2 linked regions of the Modestobacter italicus genome follow. The protein of the gene in region 2 interacts with the protein of the main gene of each other region in a pairwise test. Links are inferred from orthologs where the notes say so. Each region holds a gene or a part of one and is shown on either strand. Other genes may lie near its edges.

The links.
Region 1: the proteins of aceE (region 2) and nth interact in binary tests that used the Escherichia coli proteins (3 or more experiments, as listed by UniProt). The link is inferred for Modestobacter italicus from one-to-one orthologs.

The regions. Positions count from the first base shown.
Region 1 is NC_017955.1:608,666-614,074, forward strand. What follows is about bases 464-3,425. They hold nth (endonuclease III), read left to right. Parts: upstream 464-1,519; coding sequence 1,520-2,332; downstream 2,333-3,425. Other genes in these bases: MODMU_RS02900 (Crp/Fnr family transcriptional regulator), read right to left, coding at 464-850; MODMU_RS02905 (hypothetical protein), read right to left, coding at 1,012-1,296; MODMU_RS02915 (TlpA family protein disulfide reductase), read left to right, coding at 2,329-2,919; MODMU_RS02920 (NUDIX hydrolase), read left to right, coding at 2,916-3,425. In the rest of the region: more of MODMU_RS02900, read right to left, coding at 176-463; more of MODMU_RS02920, read left to right, coding at 3,426-3,683; MODMU_RS02925 (cupredoxin domain-containing protein), read left to right, coding at 3,680-3,865; MODMU_RS02930 (MarP family serine protease), read left to right, coding at 3,865-5,046; MODMU_RS02935 (alpha/beta fold hydrolase), read right to left, coding at 5,135-5,409. UniProt on the Escherichia coli protein: DNA repair enzyme that has both DNA N-glycosylase activity and AP-lyase activity. The DNA N-glycosylase activity releases various damaged pyrimidines from DNA by cleaving the N-glycosidic bond, leaving an AP (apurinic/apyrimidinic) site.
Region 2 is NC_017955.1:1,817,271-1,825,353, reverse strand. Bases 4,695-8,083 are described here. They hold aceE (pyruvate dehydrogenase (acetyl-transferring), homodimeric type), read left to right. Parts: upstream 4,695-5,069; coding sequence 5,070-7,883; downstream 7,884-8,083. In the rest of the region: MODMU_RS26880 (aggregation-promoting factor C-terminal-like domain-containing protein), read right to left, coding at 1-290; MODMU_RS08915 (hypothetical protein), read left to right, coding at 1,088-1,477; MODMU_RS08910 (NAD-dependent epimerase/dehydratase family protein), read left to right, coding at 1,589-2,668; MODMU_RS28425 (hypothetical protein), read left to right, coding at 2,786-2,944; MODMU_RS08905 (DUF1579 family protein), read left to right, coding at 3,154-3,618; MODMU_RS08895 (peroxiredoxin), read right to left, coding at 3,744-4,208; MODMU_RS08890 (DUF3052 domain-containing protein), read right to left, coding at 4,267-4,692. UniProt on the Escherichia coli protein: Component of the pyruvate dehydrogenase (PDH) complex, that catalyzes the overall conversion of pyruvate to acetyl-CoA and CO(2).

The DNA of each region.
Region 1 (5,409 bases), 1.2 Mb from region 2 along the record:
GCTGCGCTGAGCCGTTGGCCGTGTCCCGGCGAGGGACCCTCCGGGCCCCGTCACCGGTCCACCCCTCGCTGCGCTCGGGTCCGTACCGGTGGTCCCGTCACTCGTGGTCCCCTCGCCTGAACGCGAGAGGCCCGGAACTCGGTGAGTTCCGGGCCTCTCGCGTTCGACGGTCTTCCTACCTCGCGCGGCGGCGGAGGCGGTCCTCGTCGAGGACGACGACGGACTTGCCCTGCAGCTGGATCCAGCCGCGGTGCACGAAGTCGGCGAGCGCCTTGTTGACCGTCTCGCGGGAGGCGCCGACCAGCTGGGCCAGCTCCTCCTGCGTCAGGTCGTGCTTGACCCGGAGGCCGTCGCTCTCCCGGCTGCCGAAGCGGTCGGCCATCTGCAGCAGCGCCTTGGCCACCCGGCCGGGCACGTCGGTGAAGATCAGGTCGGCGACGGAGTCGTTGGTGCGGCGCAGCCGGCGGGCGAGGACCCGCAGCAGCTGCTCGCCGATCTCCGGGTGCGCGGTGATCCAGGGCCGGAGCATGTTGTTCGGCATCTTGGCCAGCCGGACGTCGGTGACCGCCGTGGCGGTCGCCGTCCGGGGGCCCGGGTCGAAGACCGACAGCTCGCCGAACTGGTCCGACGGACCCATGACGGCCAGCACGTTCTCGCGCCCGTCGGGCGCCCGCCGGGACAGCTTGATCTTGCCGGAGAGGACGACGTACAGGCTGTCGCCCGACTCGCCCTCGTTGAAGACGACGCGGCCCCGGGGCAGGGTCACCGTCTCCAGCGAGCTGGCCACCGGCTCGGCAGCCTCTTCCGACAGTCCCTGGAAGAGACCGGACTGGGCAAGGACCTCGTCCACGTGCACCTCTCGCAACGTCCTCACGGGTGCGATGGCGACCCGCGTCCAGGAGAGTCTAGGGCCTGTGGCTGACCTCACCAGTGCACTGAGTCACCGGACTGCCCACTCTGAGTGGCTCCGGGGGTCGTCCCTCCCGGTGAGCGGGCCGGGTGTGCATCCGCTCAGTCGGCGTGCTGGGGTTGCTCGCTGGGCTCGGTCACCCGGTCGGTGAGCACCGGACTGGGCACCCGGCGGCCGCGGCCCCGGCGCCGGGCCCGCCACCGGGACATCGCCCGGCGGATGCCGGAGTGGGCCAGCGTGCCGACCTCGGCCTCGGTGGCGGTGCCCAGGAAGTCCTCGACCTCGCGCTGCGAGGTGGGCCGGCGCAGCGGCTCCTCGACCCGCTCCATGACGAGCAGGAAGGCGATGAGCAACGGCGGGAACAGGATGACGATGAGGGCGACCACGTGCACCTCCTCGGCGACGTCTGCGGGCAGGCCGCCCAGGTGAGGACGACGTCGGTCGTGCGGTCTGATGGTGGCGCGCTGTCCGTTGGGCCGCGCACCGCCGTCGAGTATGACGGTCGGCGCCCGGCAGCGTACGTGCGGCGGAGGCCGTGTTGCACCTGCGGCGGAGCCTGTGTCGCACGTGCGGCAGAGCCTGGGGGAGGCGACGCCTACCCTCACTCGCGTGTCCCGGCCCGCCACCGCACCCGACGCCCTCCCGGCCTACACACGACCCGTACCGCCCCGGCGTCCCGGTCGCGCGGCGCGGCTGGGGATCTCCCCGTTCGACCCGGAGGAGAGCCCGCTGGGGCGCACCCGGCGGGCCCGGCGGATGGCCCGGGAGCTGGCGGCCATCCACCCGGACGCGCACTGCGAGCTGGACTTCACCACCCCGCTGGAGCTGCTCGTGGCCACCGTCCTGTCGGCGCAGACCACCGACCGGACGGTCAACAAGGTCACCCCGGCGCTGTTCGCCCGCTACCCCGACGCGTACGCCTACGCCAGCGCCGACCGGGACGAGCTGGAGACGATCCTGAAGCCGACCGGCTTCTTCCGGGCCAAGGCCACCTCGGTGATCGGCCTGGGGCAGGCGCTGGTCGAGCGCTTCGACGGGGAGGTGCCCGGGAAGCTGGTCGACCTCGTCACGCTCCCGGGCGTGGGCCGCAAGACCGCCAACGTGGTGCTCGGCAACGCCTTCGGCGTCCCCGGGCTCACCGTGGACACCCACTTCGGCCGGCTGGTGCGCCGCTTCGGCTGGACGGCGGAGGAGGACCCGGTCAAGGTCGAGACCGAGATCGCGGCGATCGTCCCCAGGAAGGAGTGGACGATGTTCTCCCACCGCGTGATCTTCCACGGCCGGCGGGTGTGCCACGCGAAGAAGCCCGCCTGCGGGGCCTGCGGGCTGGCCGCCTGGTGCCCCTCCTACGGTATCGGGCCGCTGGACCCCGAGGTCGCCGAGAAGCTGGTCAAGACCCCCGCTGCCTCGGACACCGAGTGAGCCGCGCCCTGCGCGCCGCCGGCGCCCTGCTGGTGCTGTTCGCGCTGCTGGCGGGCTGCACGTCGGCGGAGTCCGACGAGCCGGCGCCGACGCCGGCGAGCAGCGACCTGGAGTCCCTCGACGCCGACCTGCAGCCCTGCCCGGAGCAGCCCGACCAGCCGGCCGCCGACAGCGACCTGCCCGCCACGGTCTTCGACTGCTTCGGCGGCGGCACCCTCGACCTCAGCCGCGCCCCCGGGGTGCCGACCGTGGTCAATCTCTGGGCCAGCTGGTGCGGGCCCTGCCGGGAGGAGCTGCCGCTGGTGCAGCAGCTCGCCGACGCCGGCGGTGAGCGGGTGCGGGTGCTCGGCGTGGCCAGCCTCGACGGCGCCTCCCAGACGGCGTCCTTCGCGAAGGACGCCGCGATCAGCTTCCCGAGCGCCTTCGACGGCGAGGGGGAGGTGATGGCCGCGATCGGGGTCAACACGCTGCCGCACACGATCTTCCTCGCCGCCGACGGCTCCATCGCCTACGTGCAGGTCGGTCAGGTGCAGTCGCTCGCGGAGTTCGAGCAGCTGGTCGCCGACCACTTGGGCGTGCAGCTGTGACGCTCCCCGCCGACGAGCTCGCCGGGCTGCCGGAGCACGTCCAGCGGCTGGTCGCGCACGCCGGCGAGCTGCCGCTGTGGCACCGGCACGGCGCGCCCTCGGCCACCGCCCGCCGCTCCGCCGTCCTCATCCTGTTCGGGCAGGGCCCCGGCGGCCCGGACGTGCTGCTGATCGAGAAGTCCGCGCACCTGCGCAGCCACGCCGGGCAGCCGGCGTTCCCCGGCGGCGGCGCCGACCCGGGGGAGGACTACCCGGTCGGCACCGCGCTGCGCGAGGCGCAGGAGGAGGTCGGCGTCGACCCGGCGAGCGTGCGGGTGCTGGCGACGCTGCCGGCGCTGTTCCTCGGCCCGTCGGACAACGTCGTCGTCCCGGTGGTCGGCTGGTGGGACGACCCGCGGGAGATCGCGACCGCCGACCCGCGCGAGGTGGCGAAGGTCGCCCGGGTGCCGCTGGCGCAGCTGGTCGACCCGGCGAACCGGTTCCGGGTGCGGCACCCCGCCGGGTACGTGGGGCCCGCGTTCGGGGTGGCCGGCATGGTCGTCTGGGGCTTCACCGCCGGCCTGCTGGACGCCGTCCTGCAGGCCGCGGGGCTGAGCCTGCCCTGGGACGCCGGCGACGTCCGGCCGCTCACCGGCCTGGCCGCGGCGGCACCGGCGGACTCCGAGGAGGAGCCGGTGGACTCCGACGTCGCCGACCGCGCCGCGCCGACGGTCGCCGACGACGGAGGACGGACAGGTTCGCCGCGTACCGTCCCCGGACCATGAGCCCGGCCCGGTCCCGCGCTGCGCGCGGAAGCGGCCGGCCGGCCCCGTTCGGCGGGCTGCTGGCCGGCCTGCTGCTGGCAGAGACGATCGAGTTCACCGTCAGCGCGCCGGGTGACCACCCCGTCGAGTGCAGCTTCCACGCCGCGCTCGGGCAGGTGGGCACCATGACGGTGAGCGGGTGATGTCCCTCGTCGACCTGGCCCTCATCGTCCTCGCGCTGGTGTTCGCGCTGTCCGGCTTCCGGCAGGGGCTGATCGTCTCCGCGGCCTCCTTCGTCGGCTTCTTCGGCGGCGCGGTGCTCGGCGCCCAGCTGTCCGGGCCGCTCGCCGACGACATCGCCGACTCCTCGGTCACCCGGGTGTTCGTGGCCCTGGTCGTGGTGCTCGCCGGTGCCCTGCTGGGGCAGCTGCTGGCCGGGGTGATCGGCCGCGCGGTGCGCACCCGGGTCACCTGGGAGCCGGCCAAGATGGTCGACGCCGTGGCCGGGGCGGTCGTCTCGGCGGCCGCCGTCCTGCTGGTGGCGTGGATGGTGGCCACCCCGCTGGCCAGCTCGCCGTTCCCCGGGGTCGCCGGGCAGGTGCGCCAGTCGGCGCTGGTGCAGGTCGTGGACCGGACGGTGCCCTCGCAGGTGCGCTCGCTCTACGACTCGCTGCGGACGGCGATCGACCGGCAGGGCCTGCCCGACGTGCTCGACCCGCTCACCCCGACCGAGGCGCGGGACGTCCCCGCGCCGGACCAGGCGCTGCTGGACAGCCCCGTCGTCGGCAGCGTGCAGGGCTCGGTGGTGCAGATCCGGGGGATCGCGGCGTCCTGCTCCCGGCAGATCGACGGCTCCGGCTTCGTCTTCGCCGACCAGCGGGTGATGACCAACGCGCACGTGCTGGCCGGGGTCAGCGACCCGCAGGTCACCGCCGAGGGCGAGGCGTACGACGCGACGCCGGTGTACGTCGACGAGGAGACCGACATCGCCGTCCTCGCCGTGCCCGGGCTGCCGCAGGTGCCGCTGCGCTTCACCCCGAGCCCGGTGGACACCGGCGCGGACGCGATCGTGATGGGCTACCCGGGCGGCGGCGGCCTGTACGTGGGTCCGGCCCGGGTCCGGGACCGCGGGGAGATCAGCGGACCGGACTTCCGCTCCACCCGGACCGTGCAGCGGGACGTCTACGCCCTGTACGGGCAGGTGCGGGCAGGCAACTCCGGCGGCCCCCTGCTGGCCACCGACGGCTCGGTGCTGGGCGTCGTCTTCGCCTCCGCGATCGACGACCCGGACACCGGCTACGCGCTCACCGCGGCCGAGGTCGCCGACGCGGCGGCCACCGGGACCGCTGCGGTCGCCGCGGTCGACACCGGTCCCTGCGAATGAAAGGACCTCGTTCCCCCCACGCTTCGCAAGCTCAGCGCGGGCCCCTGAACGAGGCCGGCGGCTGGGTGCGGCGCGCAGCTGGGTTGCGCTAGGGGGTCGCCCAGCCGGCGATGGCGGCGGTGACGTCGGCGGGGGTCTCCTCCTGCGGGAAGTGGCCGGCGCCGGGCAGCTCGCGCCACTCGTAGGCCCCGGCGACGTAGCGGTCGGAGCCGAGGGCGGTGCGCGGCAGGACGTAGGGATCGAGGGCGCCGTGCAGCTGCAGGGTGGGCGCGGTGACCGGTGCGGCCATCCGGCGGGCGAAGCGCAGCCCGTCGGGCCGCAGCTGGGAGCGGCCGGCCCAGCGGTAGTACTCCATCGCGCCGT
Region 2 (8,083 bases):
TAGGCGGTGCTCGAGGGGTTCTGCGCCTTGGGGTTCCAGCCGCTCTCGCGCTGCCAGAGCTGGTTCAGGCAGGCGGACTGGGTGGTGTTCCCGCCGAGCTTGCCCAGCGCGTACGCCTGGTAGGCCTGCACGCCGGGCGCCGCCTGCGCCGCCGACTGACCGGCGAAGGCGAGGCCGACGCAGAGCGCCAGGACGACGGCGACCCGGTGCAGCGCGTGCCGGCCGGGGCCCCGGGACGGCGACGTCGCGTCGGCTGCCGGGCGGTCGAGCTGGGATGGGGCGTGGGACATGGTGGTGCTCCTCGTCGGTGAGGTGCGGCGCCGTCCTCGGGACGGCAGCCGGCATCGACCTGCGCGGTCGACTGGGACACGGGCGCCGGGGCCAGGCCGGGGCTGGACCTGGTGCAGCCACCCGTGGTGGGGGTACGGCCGACCCGGGCGTGCGGCACCGGCGGGCGGCAGGTCCCTGCCGTCCGGTGCGGTGACGCCCGGGAGCGGGCGACGTGCAGCGCCGTCCCGGCCAGCTGCGGGGACGGACGTGCGACGCCCGGCTGCGGAGTCGCCCGCCTACGCGGCGAGGACCCGCGGGGGCACGTCTGGAGTGGTTCTCCGTTCTCCCATGGCCGCCTACCAGGTCAGCTGACGGGTTCGGGCGGGGAGAGCCCTACCCACCCCCGAGCGGAGCTCGGCGGCGGGATTCACCCCACAGTGCGGTGGGTCCCCGGCTCGCAGGTGCGATTCGGCGGCATCCGGCGCGGGCTCCCCGGATGAGGAGAGAGGACCCGGCCGGACGCCGAAAAGTTAAGGAACTGGGCGGTTCCGCACAAATCGGGAGCACAGAATCGGAGAGAGTTGCTGGTCGCCACGCGGGTCGGCTGGTAACCCGGGCGTGTCGCCGGCGCGCCACCGGACCTGGTCGCCGGACGGGTCAGACGCGCCCGGGATCTGGGCCCCGTCTTGACGGCGTGTCGCGCGTCGGCCCACTCTGGACGAGACCCGCTCCGGTGGGTCCTCCGCGCCAGCCGTCACCGGCGACTGGCCACTCCTCGACCGCCCACCGAGCAGGAGCGGACCGCCGCGATGACCACGTGCGCCCTGAGGCCCTCCCCGCCCACGTCCCCGGACGGCAGGGCGGCGTCATGGCGGTGACCTCCCCCGCGCCACCTCGGCTGGACGAGGCCTGGGTGAGCCGCGAGGTGCACCGGGCCCGCGCCCTGCTCATCATGGCGGCGGTGCACGGACAGCTGGTCCGGTACGGCGAGCTGAGCCCGTTCGGCCACCTGCACTGGTACGACCGGCACGTCCTCGGCGGGGTCTTCGACCTCTGCCAGCTCAACGGCGAGCCCGACCTCACCGCGATCCTCGCGCCCGCCGGCCAGCCGTCGGAGGACGCGGTGGAGGCCGAGCGGGTCTTCGCCTACTGGCGCGAGGCCCGGCCGGTGCGACGGTCGCAGCGCCGGGGCGGTGCTCCGGTCTGACGCATCGGGCGGCGGCGCGGGTGACCCGGCGTCTCCCGGGTACCCGACGTCCATGAGCACCGGGATGCACGCCCGACGCAGGCACGAGCCCACCCTCCCGGCGGCACGGCGGTGAGCCCGGGCCGCGGCAAGCAGATGGCCGGCCCCCGCGGCCTGGCCGCCGAGGACGAGCAGGGAGCCGGCGACCACAGGCCGACCGAGCTGACCGTCGCCGTCACCGGTCCGACCGGCACGTTCGGGTCCGGGCTGGTGCCGCTGCTGCAGGCCGACGACCGGGTCACCCGGGTCGTCGGGATCGCGCGGCGCCCCTTCGACCCGGCCGAGCGGGGCTGGACGAAGATGGACTACCGGCGGGGCGACGTCCGCGACCCGGACTCGCTGCGGGAGGCCTTCGACGGCGTCGACGTCGTGGTCCACCTGGCGTTCCTGATCACCGGCACCGCCGGCCGTGAGGCCACCCGCGCGATCAACGTCGAGGGCACGCTCAACGTCTTCCGCGCGGCCGCTGCCGCGGGCGCCTCCCGCTTCGTGCACGCCTCGTCCGTCGCCGCCTACGGCTTCCACCGGGACAACCCGGTGGGCATGACCGAGGACTGGCCGGTGCGCCCGGCGGCGCGGCTGTTCTACGCGCAGGAGAAGGCCGAGCTCGAGCAGCGGCTCGCGGAGGAGGCGTCGGCCCACCCCGACCTGGCGCTGTTCCTGCTGCGGCCGTCGCTGGTGGTCGGGCCGCACTCGCTGGGCGGCAAGGACCTGCTGCCCGGCCGGCTCGCCCCGCTGGGCCGGTTGCTGGCGGACGCGGCCAACCGGCGGCTGCCGGTCCCGCTCCCGGTCGTGGTGGCCGACCTGCCGCTGCAGGCGGTACACGAGGACGACGTCGGCCAGGCCCTGATGCGCTGCGTGCTCGGCTCCGGGCCGCCGGGGGCCTACAACATCGCCGGTGACGGGGTGCTGAGCACGGCCGACGTGGCCCGGGAGTACGGCGCCATCCCGCTGCCGGTGCCGGGTGGACCGGCCCGGCTGACCGCACGGGCGGTCTCCCGGCTGCCGTTCCTGCCCGCCGCCGCCGAGTGGGTGGAGGCCGCGAGCCACCCGGCGATCATGGACACCACCAAGGCCAAGGAGCAGCTGGGGTGGCGCCCGCGCTACTCCGGGCGGGAGGCGCTGCGCTCGATGCTCGACCGCACCGGCTGAGCCTCGGCAGGTGCGACCGGCCGCATGGGTCGGTGAGGTGTTCCCGCTGCTCCGCCCGGGGTAGGGCCAGCGCCTTGCCGTCCGGACCGGGCGGCAGCCTGCGACGAGGAGGTCGGCATGGCCGGGAAGAGCAGCAAGGGCAGCGACACGGCGAAGAAGGCGAACGCAAAGGCGGAGAAGGAGGGGAAGAAGAACCCCCGGAAGAGCTCGGCCGCCCAGAGCGAGCTCGGCAAGAAGGGCGGGAAGAAGGGCGGCAAGAAGAAGAGCAAGTCCTGACCGGCGGCGGGCGGGTCGGCGCACGTCAGGCAACGGCCGGTCCGTTCCCGACCAGGCCTGCGGCTCGCCCGCCTCGTCCGGCTCGAGCAGGAGCTCGTCAGTGCCGTGGGCATGCGTGGGCCGCGCTTCGCCGCGCAGCGATGAGATCCGGTCATTCCACGCGTCCCAGCTGGCGACCACCCCACGCTCCGCCTGACGGGACCACCGCGATGACTGACACCGACGACGCCAGTGGGCCGCGCGCCCCGCAGCCCCACCCGATGCTCCGCGCGCTCGACGTGCTGGAGGGGACGTGGCGGCTCGAGGGCCACGACCTCGACGGCAGCTCGCCGTTCACCGGCACGGTGACCCGGCGCTGGCTCCCCGGCGGCCACTTCCTCGTGCAGACGATGCAGATGGACGGCGACGAGCAGGAGGGAGCCGAGTACATCGGCTACGACCACGCCCAGCAGACGCTGCGCTCGATGTTCTTCAGCAACGAGGGGCCGGGCCCCTTCTGCTCCTTCGCGCTGGAGTACGTCTGGCAGATCGAGGGCGACGAGCTCACCATCTGGCACGGCGAGAAGGGCTCCCCGGCACGGTTCACCGGCACCATCGACCGGGACGCCGGCACCATCGACGGGCAGTGGGAGTGGCCCGGCGGCGGCTACCGGGCCCTGTCGACACGCATCTGACGGGGCCTGCCGGGGTCGTGGGCGCGGAGGGTGTCGAACCCCCGACCACTCGCTTGTAAGGCGAGCGCTCTACCGCTGAGCTACGCGCCCGTGCGACCGGGGCGACGGGCCCCGGCCACCGGAGACTAGGCGGCCGCGAGCTGGCGGACCGCGTCCTTCCAGCCGGTCTGCTCCCGGGCGTCACCGGGCTGGTTGACCTCGGCGAAGGCGACCTTCCCCTCGGCGTCGACGAGGAAGGTCCCGCGCACGGCCATGCCGGCCTTGTCGTTGAACACGCCGTAGGCCTGGGCGGTGGCGCCGTGCGGCCAGAAGTCCGACAGCAGCGAGAACTCGAAGCCCTCCTGCGCCTTGAACGCCTTCAGGCTGAACACCGGGTCGGTGGAGATCGCGACCACCTGCACGCCGGCCTCGGTGTAGGTGGCCAGCTCGTCGCGCAGCTGGCACAGCTCACCGGTGCAGATGCCGGAGAAGGCGAACGGGTAGAAGACCACCAGGACCGGGGCCCCACGCAGCTCGGCGAGGGAGACGACCTGTCGGTCCTGGTCGGGGAGGCTGAACTCGGGCGCGGTGTCGCCGACGGAGATGCTCATGCGCCGATGGTGCCGCACCTGCCCGCAGCAGGTCCCGCCGCCCCCGCGGGGTCCCCGTTCAGCGGCGGGAGCGGGCGGCCTTCGGGGTGACGAGCCGGATGCCGGACCAGTCCTTGGCCGCGGAGATGCTCGACGTCTGCTGCAGCCCCGCGGTGGGCGCGGCCTCGGTGACGTCACCGGGCTCGACGTGACCGGGGCGCCCGGACTTGGGCACCAGCAGCCAGACGACGCCGTCCTCGGCCAGCGAGGCGATGGAGTCGACGAGGGCGTCGATCAGGTCGCCGTCCTCCTCGCGCCACCAGAGCAGGACGACGTCGGCCACCTCGTCGGAGTCCTCATCGACCATGTCGCCGCCGGCCAGCTCGACGACGGAGTCGCGCAGGTCCTCGTCGGCGTCCTCGTCCCAGCCGAGCTCCTGCACGACCATCCCCGGCTTGATCCCCAGCCGGGCAGCCATGCTGGTGCTCCCCGAGTCGACGCTCATCCCTGCTCGTCCTCCGTGTGCTCGACGACCCGGTGCGTGCCGGGTGCTGTGGTGTGCGGTGTCCGGTGCCCCGTCGCGGTGTGCTGCGGGGCGGTGTTCTGGGAGGGATCGTGCCCTGTCCCGGGCCGTCGTGCCTGGCCGGGACCCCTCATCGGCCCACACCGACCCCCTCCGCACCGGTGCTGAGAGGCCGCCGGGTCGTCGTCCCCCCACCCGGGGGTGCGCCGCTCCGGGGCCACCGTTGGAGCGGAGCGTAGGGCATCACCGGGCAGGCGCAAGGCCCGAAGACGGGTCTCCGGCCGCGCCGTCGTCCCGTCGACGGGCCCTCCAGCGGGGCACACGTGACGCCGACCGCTCCGACAGGAGACGATGGGGGCATGAGCGCACCGCAGCAGTCGGACGGAGACCCCGCCCGCATCGCAGGAACCCCTCGCGCGGTCATCACCGACGGGCGGTCCAGCCAACTCCCGGACACCGACCCCGACGAGACGCAGGAGTGGCTGGACTCGCTGGACGCGGTCGTCGACCACGCCGGCCGTGGTCGCGCGCGCTACCTGATGCTCCGCATGATCGAGCGCAGTCGTGAGCAGCAGGTCGGCGTCCCCGCCCTGCGCAGCACCGACTACATCAACACCATCCCGCCGGAGCGGGAGCCGTGGTTCCCCGGCGACGAGGACGTCGAGCGGCGGATCCGCGCCTACATCCGCTGGAACGCCGCGATCATGGTCCACCGCGCGCAGCGGCCGGGGATCGGCGTCGGCGGCCACATCTCCTCCTACGCGTCGTCCGCGTCGCTCTACGAGGTGGGCTTCAACCACTTCTTCAAGGGCAAGGACCACCCCAGCGGTGGCGACCAGATCTACTTCCAGGGCCACGCCTCCCCCGGCGTCTACGCCCGCGCCTACCTCGAGGGCCGGCTCGACGAGAACCAGCTCGACGGGTTCCGCCAGGAGGTCAGCCACCCCGGGGGCGGGCTGTCCTCCTACCCGCACCCGCGGCTGATGCCGGACTTCTGGGAGTTCCCCACCGTCTCGATGGGACTCGGCCCGATGAACGCGATCTACCAGGCGCGGTTCAACCGCTACCTGCACGACCGCGGCATCGCCGACACCTCCGACCAGCACGTGTGGGCGTTCCTCGGCGACGGCGAGACCGACGAGCCCGAGTCGCTCGGCCCGATCGGCCTGGCCGCGCGGGAGGAGCTGGACAACCTCACCTTCGTCATCAACTGCAACCTGCAGCGCCTCGACGGGCCGGTCCGCGGCAACGGCAAGATCATCCAGGAGCTGGAGTCGGTCTTCCGCGGCGCGGGCTGGAACGTCATCAAGGTGGTCTGGGGCCGCGGCTGGGACAAGCTGCTGGCCGCCGACCGCGACGGCGCGCTGGTCAACCTGATGAACACCACGCCGGACGGCGACTACCAGACCTACAAGGCCGAGGACGGCGCCTACGTCCGCGAGCACTTCTTCGGCCGGGACCCGCGCACCCGCAAGCTGGTCGAGGGCCTCAGCGACAAGGAGGTCTGGGACCTGCAGCGCGGCGGGCACGACTACCGCAAGGTCTACGCCGCCTACAAGGCCGCGATGGAGCACAAGGGCCAGCCGACGGTCATCCTGGCCAAGACCATCAAGGGCTGGACGCTGGGCAGCCACTTCGAGGGCCGCAACTCCACCCACCAGATGAAGAAGCTGACGGCGGAGGACCTCGCCAACTTCCGTGACCGGCTCTACCTGCCGATCCCGGACGAGCAGCTGGACAAGACCCTGCCGCCCTATTACAAGCCGGCCGAGGACTCCGACGAGATGCAGTACATGCTCGAGCGGCGTCGTCAGCTCGGTGGGGCGGTACCCCGGCGCCGGCACACCGCGGCCCCGCTCAAGGCACCCGACGACAAGGCCTTCGAGGTCGTCCGCCGGGGCTCGGGCAAGCAGGAGGTCGCCACCACGATGGCGTTCGTCCGGCTGCTCAAGGAGCTCATCAAGGACCCCGAGCTCGGCCCCCGCTTCGTCCCGGTCATCCCCGACGAGGCCCGCACCTTCGGGCTGGACTCGCTGTTCCCGACGAAGAAGATCTACAACCCGCACGGCCAGAACTACACGTCGGTCGACCGCGAGCTGATGCTGGCCTACAAGGAGTCCACGACCGGGCAGATCCTGCACGAGGGGATCAACGAGGCCGGCTCCTCGGCGTCGTTCATCGCCGCCGGCACGTCGTACGCGACGCACGGCGAGGCCATGATCCCGATCTACATCTTCTACTCGATGTTCGGGTTCCAGCGCACCGGCGACGAGTTCTGGGGCGCCGGCGACCAGATGACCCGCGGCTTCCTGCTCGGCGCCACCGCCGGGCGGACCACCCTCAACGGCGAGGGCCTGCAGCACGAGGACGGGCACTCGCTGCTGCTGGCGGAGACCAACCCGGCCGTCGTCTCCTACGACCCGGCGTTCTCCTACGAGCTCGGGCACATCGTCAAGGACGCGCTGCGCCGCATGTACGGCGAGGACCCGGGCGCTCCGCTGGGCGGGCACCGCGACCCGAACGTCATGTACTACCTGACGGTCTACAACGAGCCCTACGCCCAGCCGGCCGAGCCCGAGGGCCTCGACGTCACCGGTCTGCTCGCCGGCATGTACCGGTACGCCGAGGGCCCCCAGGTCGGCGAGGGCAAGAAGGCGCAGGTGCTCGCGTCCGGTGTCGCGGTGCCGTGGGCGCTGCGGGCCCAGCAGCTGCTGTCCGACGACTGGGGGGTGTCGGCCGACGTCTGGTCGGTCACCTCGTGGAACGAGCTGCGCCGCGAGGCGGTCGCCGCCGACGAGTGGAACCTGCTCAACCCGGCCGAAGAGCCCAAGGTCCCCTACGTCACCCAGCAGCTGGCCGACGCCCCCGGCCCGGTCGTCGCGGTGTCGGACTGGATGAAGGCGGTGCCGGACCTGCTGGCGCCGTTCGTCCCGGGCGGCATGGTCTCCCTGGGCACCGACGGGTTCGGCTTGTCCGACACCCGCCCGGCGCTGCGGCGGCACTTCCGGGTGGACGCCGAGTCGATCGTCGTCCGCACGCTGGCCGCGCTGGCCACCCGCGGCGAGATCGAGCGGGACGTCGTCCGGCAGGCCGTCGAGAAGTACCAGATCGGCGATGTGCAGGCGGCTCCGGAGGACACCACCACCACCCCGGAGCAGCAGCCCGAGGCCTGACGCCCGCGCGGCACTTCGATCAGGTCACCTGATCACCGACCGTCCCCCCGCACCGACGTTGGCGCGGGGGGACGGTCATTGGTGCGGTAGGACGACACCCTGTGGACGCCGAGGCTCCCCCGCACGGCGCTATGGACGAGATGGTCCCCAGCTCCAACTGTCGTCCACAGGTTGCGCGCCGCTCTTCCGCGCACCCCGCT